Regions from separate parts of the Synechococcus sp. MIT S9509 genome, predicted to be linked through region 1. Evidence: predicted binding sites of a transcription regulator. Region 1 holds the regulator's gene; the other holds the start of a gene.

Region 1 (7,370 bases):
GAGCGACACCCAGCGCAACGATGGTCGCCAGCCATCCGATCTCAGAGCTTTCTCGATTGACTGGGATCCCATGGGTTTCGCTCTGAGCTCAGTGATCGTGCGCACTGGACGCACCACCGTGCTCTGCAGCGTCTGCCAGGAAGTCGGCGTCCCACGCTGGAGAAGGGATCAGGGACTGGGGTGGCTGAGCGCCGAATATCGCCTGCTGCCCGGATCCACCCCAGATCGTCAACGCAGAGAACTGATGAAACTGTCAGGACGCACCCAGGAGATCCAGCGTCTGATCGGTCGCAGTCTTCGCGCCGCGATCGACATGAAGGCATTGGGAGAGAACACTCTGCTGATCGACTGCGATGTGATTCAGGCAGATGCAGGGACCAGAACAGCGGCCATCACCGGTGCATGGCTCGCCCTGAAGAAGGCCTGTGAAAGGCTGCTGGCGCAGGGCCACATCAGCACCAATCCGGTCGTCAACCAGGTGGCGGCAGTCTCTGTAGGCCTGGTCGAGGGGAATCCTTTGCTTGATCTGGACTACAGCGAAGACAGTCGGGCCGATGTGGATCTCAATGTGGTGATGAACAACGCCGGTGATCTGCTGGAGCTGCAGGGGACTGCCGAGGGCGCACCATTCAGTCGCAGGCAGCTCAACAGCCTGCTGGACCTAGCCGAACCAGGGCTCCAGCAACTCATGGCTGCACAACTGAATGCACTGCATGGCGACTGAGCCGGGAGAACCGTGTTCGTTGCTACAGGGTGACCGCGCATCGCTCCTTAACTTCCCCGCATTGATGCGTTGGTCATGGCCGAAGTGATGCGCGGCTTCAGTCGGACCGCTCCCCAGCCTGGGCGATCCGCAGAGACAAGCCTGATCAATGCCCCCAACCCCGCCAGCCGCACCCTGCTGGAAGTGATCCGTGATCTGGAGGGTGCCAGCACCGAAATGGTGGAACGGAACAAAACGATCTTTTTCCCCGGTGACCCTGCCGAGCGCGTGTATCTGATCCGACGAGGCGCTGTGCGTCTATCGAGGGTGTACGAGTCGGGTGAGGAGATCACCGTTGCCCTGTTGAGAGAAAACAGCCTGTTCGGTGTTCTCTCACTGCTCACCGGACATCGATCCGATCGCTTTTATCACTCCGTGGCCTTCACCAGGGTGGAAATGGTGACGGCACCAGCCAGCTCCGTGCGCCAAGCGATCGAAGCGGACACCAGCGTGGGATTGCTATTGCTCCAGGGTCTCTCCAGCAGAATTCTTCAGACAGAAACCATGATTGAGACCCTCACACACCGGGACATGTCCTCCCGTCTGGTGAGTTTTCTGCTTGTTCTCTGCAGGGACTTCGGCATGCCTGGATCCCAGGGCATCACCATTGACCTGCGCCTGTCTCATCAGGCCATCGCTGAAGCGATCGGATCCACACGCGTGACCATCACACGCCTGCTCGGGGATCTACGCAATTCAGGCCTAGTCGAAATTGACCGCAAGAAGATCACCGTTCTTGATCCGATTGCACTGGCCAAGCGTTTCAGTTAACCCCTCGACAGGTGAAAATGGGCAGCATTCCGGCGGCCCGCCGCATGTTTGACCGACCGTGACCGGCTGGCTTCTGCTGCTGTCCCTGCTGATCCTCGGCGGGGTGCTCTCCACCCTTGGCGATCGACTCGGCTCAAGGGTCGGCAAAGCGCGGCTGAGCCTGTTCGGTCTTCGCCCACGTCAAACCGCTGTGGTGATCACTGTGCTCACGGGGAGCCTGATCAGTGCCCTTTCGCTCGGGCTGATGCTTCTGGTGAGCCGCCAGCTGCGCGTTGGTCTGTTTGAACTCAATGATCTCGAAGCTCGTCTGCGCAGCAGCCGCTCTGATCTGAAGGGAAGCCGCAAAGCTCAGCGAAAGGCCCGTGAGCAACTCGAAGAAGCTCGTGCCGATGAAATCAAAGCCAGAAAAATTCTGGCTGATGCCCAGGCACGGGCCAGCAAGCTGCGCAGCACACTTCAACCCCTGCAGGAACAGACTCGGCGACTGGAGGCGGAACGGCGGAGACTCAGCCAGGACGTCCGCAACCGCGATGCGGAAATCCAGCGAACCGATGATGAACTGAACGCGGTACGCGAACGGATCAGCTCCGGTGAAGCGGAGCTTCAGTTGCTTGAGGAGAACCTGCTGGCGCTGCGTCGGGGAGATGTGGCCATCAGCAGTGGTCAGCCACTTGCCACTGTCACACTCAAGCTGGATCGTCCAGATCAAGCCCGGCAGGTGATTGACCAGGTGCTGAGGGAAGCCAATCTTCAGGCCTTTCAGAAGGTTCTGCCTGGACAATCGCCGGATCGCCAGATCATCCTCGTGCCGCGCCAGGACATTGAACGGTTGGAAAAAGCCATCCGCAAACCTGGCACCTGGGTGGTGCTGCTGCGCTCAGCGGCGAATGTGCTGCGAGGAGAGAGCGTGGTTTACGCCTTTCCGGATGTGCGGCCCAATGTGGCCATCACCGTCGCGGGGGAAACCCTTGCCAAGACAGCTCTTGCCAGCCAGGAGACCAAACCGGAAGAGGTGCGAAACCGGGTCAACCTGCTGCTGGCTTCCACGCTGGCGGAAGTACGCCGACGGGGATCTCTCAGCCAGGGGCTTCAGTTTGACGCCAACGCCGTCAACAGACTTGCTCAGCAGCTGACCGAGCGGCGCGGAGGCCGTATTGAACTCGAGGCTGTGGCCTTGCGTCGCAGTGAAACAGCCGATCCCATCGCCATCGAGCTGCGTCCGAGCAAACCGCTGCGCCCGGCATCAACGTTCCAGGACGACATCCAGTGAGCAGGATCGTGTCGGTTGACCCCGGGCGCAGCAAATGTGGCCTGGTCCTGGTCGACAGTGACAGCAACTGCGTGATCGAGGGGAAAGTTGTTGCCACTGAGGGAGTACACGACATCCTTGAGATCTGGAGCAAGCTGGCACCCATAGAACTCCTGGTGCTGGGGAACGGCACTGCCAGCGAAAGCCTCAGGAACCAGCTTCCTGCAGATCTAGCCATCAAGCTGGTGGATGAGCGTGGCACCACACTTCAAGCACGCAAGCGCTACTGGCAACTTTGGCCTCCGAAGGGATGGCGACGATTGTTACCGAGAGGGTTGCTGTTACCGCCCGTCCAACTGGATGCCGTTGCGGCCCTGGTGATTCTTGAATCCGATCTCGGCCGGATCATCGATTGGCCTGGACCAGCCCCGTTCAGAAACGGGCACGAACAGTGAAGCTGTAGTCGCCGCCGGCCTCCAGCCTGTAATCGGATTTCACAAGGAAGCGAAGCAGTGCGTCCTGAATCAATGCTCTGCCCAGAGAGGGCTCAACGCTCAGCTCACCCCGTTCAAACAACCAGTGAAATGTCCAGATGAATCCGCCAGCCTGCACCTCTCCCTGAAGACACTTGTCTCGGAAACTGTGATGATGCACCCGCAGATGCGCCGTGGTGACAGGCAGAGGTGCCATCAGGCCTGTTCGCCATCAACAGCAGGAGACAGATTCACCGCATTGATGGCATTTCCAGCCCGATCCAGTCCTTGTCGCTGAATGTGATCGAGACCCGACAACACTTCGCGCAGCACGTTCTGAAGCAGAGGTTCCTCAGAACGGTTGAACTGTCCAAGCACATGAGACACCGTACGGGCACGGCGTTCCTCAGGATTGCGACCTGGCGCACCAATGCCAATTCGAAGTCGGGCGAAATCCTGAGTGCCCAGATGCTGGATGGTGCTCTTCAGACCGTTATGTCCTCCTGCACCACCACTGGCTCGAAGGCGCAGCCGTCCTAGAGGCAGATCCATGTCGTCAACGAGCACGATCAGCTGGTCGATCTCCAGATCAAACCAGTCCAATGCTGCTCGGATTGAACGACCACTGTCATTCATATAGGTCTGTGGCATCAACAGTCTGAGTCGATCGCCGCCGAACCCGACATCAGCCAGATCTCCCTGAAGCTTGGACATCGGCTTGAAACGACCACCTTCTCGAGTTGTAAGCAGCTCCAAAGCCATGAACCCGACGTTGTGCCGGGTCGAAGCATATTTTTCACCAGGATTACCCAGACCGACCACCAGACGGAGGCCTCCTCGATTGATCACCGATCAGTCCTCAGAAGCCTTGGTCGTTGTCGCGGAATCCGGGGGAGAGGGAGGTGGAAGTTCTTCAGGATCCGCCATCGCTTTGCTGATCTCTCGCTCGAATTCCTTGGAAGCAGTCTGAAAACCCTTGAGAGTCTTTCCAAGTGTCCGCCCGAATTCAGGCAGACGTTTGGGACCGAACACCAGGAGCGCAACAGCTCCGATGACGGCCATCTCAGGGAGTCCGATGCCGAAGATGTTCATGGAGGTGACCAGCGGACGGGATCAGGCGCCACCATTCCAGTTCACGTTGATTCCCTCGAGGATCAGCGACTGGTTGTAGAGCTGCAGAATCACCAGCAGAAAAACCAGAAACAGCACCATGAAGATGCCCATGACAGGAGTGGTCCCCCAGCCGGGAACAACCTTGCCGTACTCGGAGTTGAGAGGACGGAGCAGATCGCCCAAACGAGTGCGTTGTGCCATAGCGGCCCTGAGGTCTCGGGTGAAGTTCAGCCCCGATACTGTAGTGGTCCCGACCCTTAAGAGGGTCGATCCTGTCGAGAGATGTGATGGAAAGCTCCTCCCCGGCGCTGTCGGTGTCGATCGCGATGTTGACCGCCCTGCTTGGACTCACCGGTTTTGGTGTGTACATATCGTTTGGACCACCGTCGAAGCGGTTGGATGATCCGTTTGACGATCACGACGACTGAGGAATCAATCGAATCTCCTGCAGCGCTCCTGGAGGAATCACGATGGATTGCCGACCATCCCGGATTCTCCAGCCCTCATCCGCTGGTGTCCATCTGACTCTTGCGCCTCCGGGGTTCAGCAGCTGGATCAGAACCGCACCTGTGACGTCAGGGTCGGCAGTGTCCTGTCGAATCGAAACAGGCACCAGTGATCCTGGAAGAGCAGGAAATCCGCGCCAGCGAGCCTGTAGATCAACGGGTCCAAGCCAACCAGGTTCCCGGAAATGAATTGCCTCCTGAGCAAGACCATCCAGGTACCAACCTTTCAAAACAGGCATCAGAGCGAGGCGGTGACGATGTCGACGCTGATCTGCCGATGGATCAGGCCAGGTAGGCCCGCGAAGCAAGGAGATTCCGAGATGCTTTGCCCCGGCATCAACGCCCTGAGGGCCATCAAGCATTACCCCCAGACCTCCACCTGGAGCTGCATTTTCACTGGCAAGCCAGGAGATCACTGGCACCTCCCAACGGGCCTTTTCACCGGGCGTCGAAGCCACAGCAGGTCGCTCGATCACACCGCCGCTGGTGTCCGCGGCCCAGCGCACCGCTGGCCTTGCGAGAGGGCAGACCATGCGAAGCAGTTCATGGGTCTGACACCAGTCGATGGTCAGTTGCAGTTCAACAGCTGGACTGTCGGCTCGCAGGATCACGTGCATGCGCATCGCGCTGCTCCCGATCAAGCAACGCAGCACGACCCTTGCCACGAGCGGGCCCTGCTCCACAAGCTCCGGTTGCCAGTCGGCATCAATCGGCAGTTGATGCTGCTGGTAATCCCCCGCAACGTCCCACGCATCCCAGAATTCACCTCGATCGCGGTAGCGACAAAGCTGCAGTGGCGACGAGAGCTGATCGACACCCTGCTGATCCTGCAGTCGAGTCAGTCCTCTGTGGTCCAGCTCGACAGCCAGAAGACCGTTGCAGAGACGCCATCGCCGATCGGCGATGACCTTCACCCGCACCGGATTCCGCACTGCCGACGCTGCCGTCGCAGACGCTGCCTCATCGGAACAGCCCTTCAGAGGCAATGCCATGACCCCCTGGGCCTCGGGCAGCTGCACCCAGAGATCGCCCCCCGGTGCCGCCTGCGACGGAAGGGTCTGGCCTTCACAAGACCACCGTCCGCGGGGCAGACGCACCAGGGGAGACCAGCGCTGCAGAGGCTGAAGACCACACCATGCCCAGTGCTGCCTCCCCTCTTCAGGCCGTGGGTCATTGCTTGACCCACGGCTGAGCAACTGCTGGAGACCAGTCGTGCGCACCGCTGCCGCCCGCCTGCGGGCTGCTCGCCACTGTGACTCCGCCTGATCAAACACTTCAGGAATCGATGTTCCAGGGAGAATGTCGTGAAACTGCTGAAACAGAAGCACCCGCCAGCCTCCATGCTGTGAGGGTTCAGCTCCCAGGGCCTCCAGCAGATCCGCTTCCCGCAGCAACCTCTCCAGAACGCGGTTGTGTCGTTTCTGATCCGGGCGTGAAGTCGCACAGCCTCGATGCAGTTCCAGATAAAGCTCATCCCTCCAGACGGGTAAGGAGGATCTGAGCGGCTCCAGCTGCTTCAGATACTCACGAACTGTCCCTGATCTGCGTGGAGCAGTCTGTGGATGGTTTTGCCAGAGCTGCATTTCTTCCAACATTTCCCTGGTCGGACCGCCGCCGTGATCACCAACCCCCGGCAACCACAAGGCTTGATCGACCCCTGTATCGACAAGGAAGCGCTGCTGTTCCAGCTGCATGGCCAGAGGATCGGAGTCCGTACCGATCGCAGGCAACATCAACGCCAGCACCTCCTCACGGCCGCGTCCTCGCCAGCGGAACAGACGGTGAGGGAAGACGTTGATGGCATTCCAGGCCAGTTTGTGCGTGCAGAACCAGCGAACTCCCGTGGCCTGTGCGACGGCTGGAAGCCCGCACGCAAATCCGAAACTATCCGGCAGCCAAGCCAGGTCATGTCGCCACTCTGGAAACTGCCTCTGACTGGTCTCCTGACCCAGTGCAAATTGGCGCCACAGCGAAGCCGTGCTGACAAGTACACAGTCTGTTTCCACCCAGGGGCCATTGATGGGCTCCCAGCGCCCGAGTCGACTGGCCTGCTGAATACGGGCGAACAGCGCGGGGCGGTGGCGCTCAATCCACTCATAGAGGGCAGGGGTGGAGTGGGCGAAATGCAGCTCCGGGAAGAGCTCCATCAGGCGCAAAGCTGAATCGAAGGTGCGTTCCGCCGCCTGCCATGTATCAGCCACAGGCCACAACCAGGCCAGATCCAGATGAGCATGACCCACCCAGTGCAGTCCTCCAGCGGCACAATCCCTCCCCTTGAGGTGCTGGTGAACCAGAGCGGTCGCCTGAGGGGAGAGCGGATCGCAGTCAAGCCATGGCTCCGGCAGAGACTCTGGCTTTAGGCCTGTGAGTTCGAGGGCCTGGGGAAGGAGACACCCCTGGGGATCCACAGCTGGCACCGCAGGCTCCCGGACCAGGTCGCTGGTGATCAGAGCCCCATCGTCGTGACAGGGACTGCGCAGCTCAAGAATCACCTT
Region 2 (7,370 bases), 1.1 Mb from region 1:
TGTGCAGGGCACTGATAAATGGACGAGGAGCTTGAGCACGGAAACCACTTCAAACGATACAAAAGCGGCTATTACTGGTTAGACAAGAGACGCATTGGAAGAATCGTTGTCTCCCAGAAAATGGTCCACAAGTACAACCTTTCAGCAAAGTTTATTGGAGACTTTTTTGACAAAAACATTTTTGAAGTTGACTTCAAACACGAATATATAGCAAGGTTCAGTCATATCATTCAACTAAACCATTCTTACGGCTATTCACAATCCAAGGGAAGCAGGGCAACCACTCAAACGCCTCACGGCAAGTGTTTTTCAAAAGAATTCGTAGCGTGGTTGAACAATTTTCCGCTTGACCTGTTGTATGAGGGTCACGAGAACGCGGAGGTATGGGCCTGGTGCCAGGAAAAGAACTGAGCACATCACCAGCCGGACTCCTGATGAAACGGGGCTTTGCTTGATTGTTGATCACCCCTCAGAAGCGCAGCTGCACTCCAAATCCTGCAGGCGCTCCATAGACGTTCCCATACCTCAGTCCATAGGCAGGAATCACGCGTGGATAGCGATTGATCTCTCGGTGATACGCACGTCGGGCACGCCGGTAGTCACGCGTGTCGCGGCGAATCTCACGGCGCAGCTGCCTCAGCTCATGCCGCCTTTGCTGCTCGTAATTCCGCGCTTCAGCGGCAGGAGCCATTGCGCATGTTGTGGCTCCGATCAATCCAGCGCAAAGCACTGCTGTGCTGACTTTTTGAGTCACTGTGTTGACCCTGTTGAACGTCGTCATGGCCTTAAGGAGTGAAGTTGTTTTTTTTGGGGTTGCTGCCCCCTCCGACTCCTTCAGGACAGCCCTTCTGGTGAAACCAACTACACAACTCCGATGCAGAACCCACGAAGTTCCGGTGAGCCTCCGGTGAATGGCAAAAACCCCGCACTTGGCGGGGAGTGATTGGTGTGAGTTGTTGAGTCAGGAGATCGATAGCGACTCCTAAACGCCCCCTGTTTTCCCTTTGGGGTTTTGTATACCTCTCAGCCTCGCTTTCATGGCTTCAGGCTTTCCGACGGAAATTTCAAATTAAAAGCTGATTTGGATTCCGAACCCAGGATGGCGATGGTTATATCCGTAGGCAGGAATCACTCTCGGGTAGCCGTACATCTCGCGGTTGTAAACCCTGCGGGCATGCCGCCAATCACGATTATATGCTCTCTGGTAATGATTAAATTCGCGAACATCATGGCGGAATTCACGATGAATTCTTCTTAGTTCGTGATTTCTATGATGATGATGGTGGTGGTGATGCTCCTTTGCGTCAGCAGCCGTTGGAGCAATAAACATTGCAGCGCCGATAACAGAAGCGGCAGCGATGGAAGACAAGAGTTTCATTTGATTGATTTAGGTAGTGGGGTCATCCCTCCTATATAGCCACCATCGCTGAACTGACTTACTTCCACCTCACCCAGAAGAGTGAACTCTTTTTGTCGGGGGATCCCCCGTTGAGGTGTTCAGCGCGTCCAAGGGCACTGGCTGGCGTACTTCCAAAAGATCTGCGCATGGCGGCTGGCGACCATCGCCTGCTGAACATTCATTCCGCCCACGAACAGCTCTCCGACGGTTCGGCCATAACGGTCGCTGGTGATTCGGCGAAGGCTGACAGGCTTGCCGACCACCATGGCTTGAAGGTGATCGCGGGCAGCCCTGGCCCGTTGCGGCTGAGCCCGATTCCCTCTCATTTCTGGGGTGTCGATGCAGGCCAGCCGGATCTTTTCACCGGTTGTGGTTCGGCAGGTGTCGCCGTCGTAGCAGCTGCGGATGGTGATGGTCTCCAGGGCAGCAGCAGGACTGCCAAGCACCAACAGCAGGGCAGCTGAGCCGATCGCAGCGGGGCGAAGTTTCATCTCTTCTGCCCCTTGTCTGCGCTTGGCACAGGGGTTCCACTATTGGATTTTTTGCCTGCAAGAGCAATGAGCGATTCGACCGATGCCAAGACCTCACGACAGGTGGAACGTAAGAGCACGCAATCGGAGGAGCCCATGACGGCCGATACTCCACCCCAGCAGATCACAGAAGCAGACTGACTTCTGGCCCCTGCTCCAACAGTCTCAACAATGACCTGGGTTGGTCCTTTGGTAGGCAGACCTTGTACGCCACGCCAATCGCCGCTCCGTTTGCACCGCCCTAGGTGCCCCAGGAGACAACAACCCGACACCTAGAGCCAATGGCCCCAGGGCGCCTCCAGCCAGAAGCTTCGACCCCTTTCTTTCCCTACAAGTGATGGTTGAAAATGCACAAACGAGCGATCTAGGCCGTCTTTCCATCTGGAAGGGCGGCCTTCCTGATGATGATCCATGGCTTGGGGATGTTTGATGACAAGCCAACAAAAAAGCCTCGTCGAAACGAGGCCTGCAACCTTGCCGGCTGAATCACCTGGCGTAGGACACTCCGCGATAAGCGAGTTGCGGGTGCAGATCTCTCGCTGCCTGCTGGCGACGAGCGTTGTAATGCTCGCGTCGGTAGGTGAGTTCGACACTCTGTTTTTGAACAGCAGTGTGATGAGGGATGTAGGAATGGCCTCGGTAGATGAGAGCTGTCATCGATGGTTCCTCGAAGCAAGTTCAGGTCCCCGTTCCTTGGCCTGAATCGAACTGCGCCTCTTTTGAAAAGAGGTGAACGTTGTTGGTAGCTGCCGCTACAGACTTCTTATAAGACAGTCATACCGGGATTGGTCGTTCATCTGGATACAAAAACAGCATTGTTCAGAACTGAACAGGTTGTTCGGCCATGACCATCAGATGTGGGGGTAGGCGTTCGCCAAGCCCCAGACGGCAAGGGCTGTAATGCAGGCAAAGGTCATGGCAGCCCAAGCTGCGGTGCTGGAACTGGAGCTTTTCGACAGTGGAAGCTGAATTTTTCGTGCCATCAAACAACGGAAAGGGCAACTTCTTGATGGCTTAATCACCCTGCCTGTGGCCACTGATATTTGTGAGCCCTAACCAAAAACGACTGCAATCTAGGCAACCGCAGGTTGCCGAAACTTGACCAGACCCCCTCTCTTGACAGACAAATTTCTCTGGACAAACAGCCTTCTCAGCTCAGACAGGGCAAACCAACTGCACTGCGTTGGATCTGGGTGAGAACAAGAGCACGAAGTCATCACCGTGGCCGTTAAGCCCGGTCTGCTCGCGCAGCAGATCAGTGCTGGCGAGAGCCAGGCCACAGGTTTCACAGAACAACACCGGAACAGTTGCGGCACTGCCCTGCATGGCCTGAAGGTCCAGTGCCTGTCGGACCGCACGCTGCGACCGTTCAAGACCGAGCCGCTCAACAAGAGCAGGCCAGAGGTCATTCACCGGTGCGCTGGCCTCGAAATCAACGGACGGGAAAGACATCAGACAGGCAGCTGTTCGATCGCCACCACAATCATCTGTGGTGAAACCTCAATCACCTCCAGGGGGTCCTGGTTGTCGAGATAGGCATCGAATGACGGAAAACGCTCGATCCGGGGAGCCGCCTCCTTCACTGCACAGGCCGCAATCCAGTCGTTGTCGTCAGGCTTGACGGTCACATAAGCCTGCAAAGCCTCCTCCAGGTCACCGCCATCGCCGATGCCCTCCCCATGCCAGAACGCTTCGAAGAATTCAGACATCGGACACGGGGAACGACCGTGTTGATCATGACTCCGAACTGAACCACTGCCCAGTGACTGGACACTCGAAAATGGGATCTGAGGGACACGCAGAACGATGCAGGATTCGCTGTTCAGGCTTGATGGTCAGGTGGCACTGGTCACGGGATGCCGGCGTGGCATTGGTCAGGCCATGGCGGATGCACTGGCCGCAGCAGGAGCCGACGTTGTTGGTATCAGCGCCTCACTCAACCCCGACAGCAGTGAGGTGGGGGAGGCGATTCGCCGGCGTGGCCGTCAATTTTCCGGTTTTGGCTGCGACCTCAGCGACCGCCATGCCGTCGACCTCGTATTGGACACAATCCTCAGCAGGCATCCGGTGATCGACGTGCTGGTGAACAACGCCGGCATCGTTCGCCGGTCTCCAGCGGAGGAACACAGCGATGAGCTCTGGGACAGTGTGCTGGAGGTCAACCTCAGCGCAGCGTTCAGAGTGAGTCGCAGGATCGGAGCAGTGATGCTGGCGCGGGGACAGGGAAGCATCATTTCAACAGCCTCTGTGCTCAGTGATCAGGGTGGATTGAATGTGGCCAGCTATGCGGCCAGCAAAGCCGGCTTGGCCAACCTCACTCGCTCACTGGCCAATGAATGGGCTGGTCGCGGCGTGAGAGTCAATGCCATTGCACCCGGGTACGTGAAGACAGAGATGACTGCGGTGCTGCAGTCGGATCCGGTGAGATCAAGGCAGATTCTTGAGCGCATCCCCGCCGGTCGCTATGGATCACCTGACGACCTGCGCGGTCCGGTGGTGTTCCTCGCCAGTGATGCCTCGCGCTATGTGCATGGCGAGACCCTGGTTGTGGACGGAGGCTGGATGGGCCGCTAACTCAACCGTTGACAGAGGCTGCCGGCTCAGAAGTGGTGTCCGAGGCATACCCGGCACAACGCTGTTGATCGAGATGTTGGATGTGTCGACGTTCGGTGTAGTACAGCTCCTGAAAACGCAGAGCTTCAGCATTGAGATCTTCAAACATGGCGTGGATGCGCTGCTCCATGTCAACTTCCATCTCAACAGCAGGAGATGACTGCTCATCCTTCTCCTGTTCAATCAAAACGGCAATGCAACGCTCCAGGGTCTGCAGACGTTGACCCGTCCAGGCTTCCAGCAGATGCCGGCAGCGTTTATGGCTCTTCTGACGCTCGAGCATCGCTGCTGTTCCACGCAGCTGATCCATCGGTCGAGCCAATGCCACACGCTGCAGCTCACCCGGTTCGAGCAGTGGCGTCAACCGCTTCACCAGATCACTGTTGTCGAGCAGGAGCTGATCCGTGAGCAGTCGGGGCAAATCGAGGTCTGCCAGTTCATCGCCGCGATCATCCCCGCGACTGATCGCTTCCAGACGCACACTGCCGAGATTGCCTTCCTCCAGATCCGTGATGCCTGCCCAGAGCAGACGGTGATGCTGAATCGCGAAATCCTCGAGCTCCCTGCTCCTCAGTTCCTGGCGGATGCCGGCCCGATGGGACGGGCAATGCAGGTAAAGCAGCAGGATCTCTGCTTCGGAACGTTCACGCTGGGAAGCATCGCCGGCCTTCTCGAGTCGCGTTGATCGTCCGTGCCAACGCTGACCCTGAACCTGCTGCCTGAGATCCTCTTCCAGCTGCAGAGCCAGGCGTCCCTGCCCACCGCTGAGGCGCTCGGCCACCTGCTGGATGTAGTGAGTGCGGATGGCTGACTGGGGAAGCTTGCCCAGCAACGCAACCAGCGAAGCCACCGAACGCTGGAACTGATCCGCCTTGCTGAGATCCCTGCCCTCCAGAACCTGGTCGATCTGCCAGTCAAGCCAGAGCGGCGCCTGATCCAGCAGAGCGCGATACTCACCGGCTCCATGCTCCTTGAGAAATTCATCAGGGTCCTTTCCTGATGGAAGGTGCAGAACTCTCAGCTCAAGTTGCCCCTGGAGTGCCAGCTGCTCCACCTCACCGATCGCTCGGTTGGCAGCTCGAACGCCAGCGCCGTCGGCATCGAAATTCAGAACGATGCGCTTGCCATCACTGCACCGGCAAAGCTGCGTGATCTGCTGACTGCTGAGAGCGGTGCCCAGGGAGGCCACCGCATTCGTGACACCAGCGGCATGCAGAGCAATCACATCGAAGTAGCCCTCCACCACAACAGCACGGTCGTCCTTGCGGATTGCGGATGAAGCACTGTCAAGTCCGAACAGGTGCTTACCCTTCTCAAACACCTCCGTTTCAGGTGAATTGAGGTACTTGGGCTCACTGCCATCGAGGCTGCGACCACCGAACCCGATCACGCGACCCTGACGATCACGGATGGGAACAATCACACGGTGGCGGAAGCGGTCATAAAACCCATTTCCCCCTTTGCGGGGAACCACCAACCCCGCTGCCTCAAGCAATTCCGGAGCCAATCCCTCCACCTGCTGCAGATGCTTGAGCAGGCCATCCCACTGATCCGGCGCATAACCCAGCTCGAACTGATCAAGGGTGGTTTCGCTCAGGCCGCGGGTCTCCCGCAGGTAGCGCAGTGCATCGGCACCGGCTTCAGTCCTGAGCTGAGCACGAAACCAGCCGGAAGCCAGTGCAAGCGCGCGGTGCAGCTTGTCGCGGCGAGACAGCTGTTGTTTGAGTTTCTCCTGCTGCGGCCCGTCGACAGTCTCCACCGGCAATTGGTATCGCCGGGCAAGGTCAAGCACCACCTCGCTGAAGCTTTGACGTTGAAACTCCATCAGGAACTTGATTGAGTTCCCTCCTGCGCCGCAGGAGAAGCAGTAATAGAACTGCTTGGCGGGCGACACCGTCATCGACGGCTTGCTGTCGTCGTGAAACGGACAGATCCCGACAAACTCACGCCCCTTCTTTTTGAGCACCACGTGCTCACCCACAACATCCACGATGTCGGCCCGTTCCTTGACGGCCTCGATGGTGCGTGGGTGAAGTCGAGGACTGACCATCGGATCATTCTGCGAGAAACCGCGCGTCCCGTCGATCGCAATTGCCGCTTCCGGTCTGCCACACCCGGTGATGACAATCCCCAACTGGCTCAATACGATCCAGGCAGCGGTTGGGGAAGCATGAATCAGGGCTCCTCACTGTTGATTGCTCTGGGATTGTCCGCTGCAATCCTGAGTGGATGCGGTGCTCCTGAGAAGCAAACCGATGCCACTGAAAGTCTTCAAACCAGACAGGTTTCCGCCCTGGGAAGAATCGAGCCACTCGACGGCATCCTCAAGGTGAGTCTTCCGAATTCACTCAGCAATGACAGCATCCGCCAGGTTCTGGTGGAGGAGGGTCAACGTGTTGAACGGGGCCAGCCACTCGCCATTCTCGAAACTCAGCCTGTTCTCAAAGCGAACCTCACCAAGGCGGAAGCCGAGGTGACAGCGGCACAGCGAGCACTGGATGCCCAGATCTCCGTGATTGAGCGCTACGAAGCTGAGCGACGACAGGCGCAGGCCGAAGCACGCCGCGGCAAACAGCTTTACAGGGATGGAGCGACCAGTCTTCAACGCTATGAATCGCTTCAGGCCGACTCGGACGCAGCCCTGGCACAGCTCAACGAGGCGATCGCCAACGAAACCACGCTGAAAGCGGATGTGAGCGTCAGACAGGCTTAGGTGAAGCAGGCCCGGGCTGATCTTGACCAGGCGACGGTCAAGGCCCCATCCAAAGGCACCATTCTTGAAATTCTCGCAAGAGCGGGAGACCGCGTCGGGGAAGACGGACTGCTGT

Evidence for each region. Region 1 encodes NtcA, which controls nitrogen genes in cyanobacteria. Its sites were predicted from a motif close to GTANCNNNNGNTAC; they were not measured.
Region 2: the regulator NtcA is predicted to act here: its motif matches at 2,672-2,685, upstream of SIB73_RS05295 (DUF4278 domain-containing protein).

Annotation. Positions count from the first base shown of each region.
Region 1 covers NZ_CP138940.1:2,589,769-2,597,138, reverse strand. Annotated here, with positions in the region: gene rph (ribonuclease PH) at 1-724, shown strand, start outside; gene ntcA (global nitrogen regulator NtcA) at 800-1,534, shown strand; gene SIB73_RS14400 (DUF3084 domain-containing protein) at 1,593-2,804, shown strand; gene SIB73_RS14395 (resolvase) at 2,801-3,238, shown strand; gene SIB73_RS14390 (DUF3146 family protein) at 3,216-3,473, opposite strand; gene pth (aminoacyl-tRNA hydrolase) at 3,473-4,102, opposite strand; gene SIB73_RS14380 (TatA/E family twin arginine-targeting protein translocase) at 4,109-4,348, opposite strand; gene psbH (photosystem II reaction center phosphoprotein PsbH) at 4,370-4,570, opposite strand; gene psbN (photosystem II reaction center protein PsbN) at 4,657-4,797, shown strand; gene SIB73_RS14365 (alpha-mannosidase) at 4,785-7,370, opposite strand, start outside.
Region 2 covers NZ_CP138940.1:937,735-945,104, forward strand. Annotated here, with positions in the region: gene SIB73_RS05275 (hypothetical protein) at 19-411, shown strand; gene SIB73_RS05280 (hypothetical protein) at 470-691, opposite strand; gene SIB73_RS05285 (hypothetical protein) at 1,070-1,378, opposite strand; gene SIB73_RS05290 (thermonuclease family protein) at 1,498-1,890, opposite strand; gene SIB73_RS05295 (DUF4278 domain-containing protein) at 2,416-2,586, opposite strand; gene SIB73_RS05300 (hypothetical protein) at 2,781-2,912, opposite strand; gene SIB73_RS05305 (hypothetical protein) at 3,085-3,381, opposite strand; gene SIB73_RS05310 (hypothetical protein) at 3,381-3,638, opposite strand; gene SIB73_RS05315 (SDR family oxidoreductase) at 3,736-4,503, shown strand; gene dnaG (DNA primase) at 4,505-6,592, opposite strand; gene SIB73_RS05325 (biotin/lipoyl-binding protein) at 6,572-7,255, shown strand; gene SIB73_RS05330 (efflux RND transporter periplasmic adaptor subunit) at 7,256-7,370, shown strand, end outside.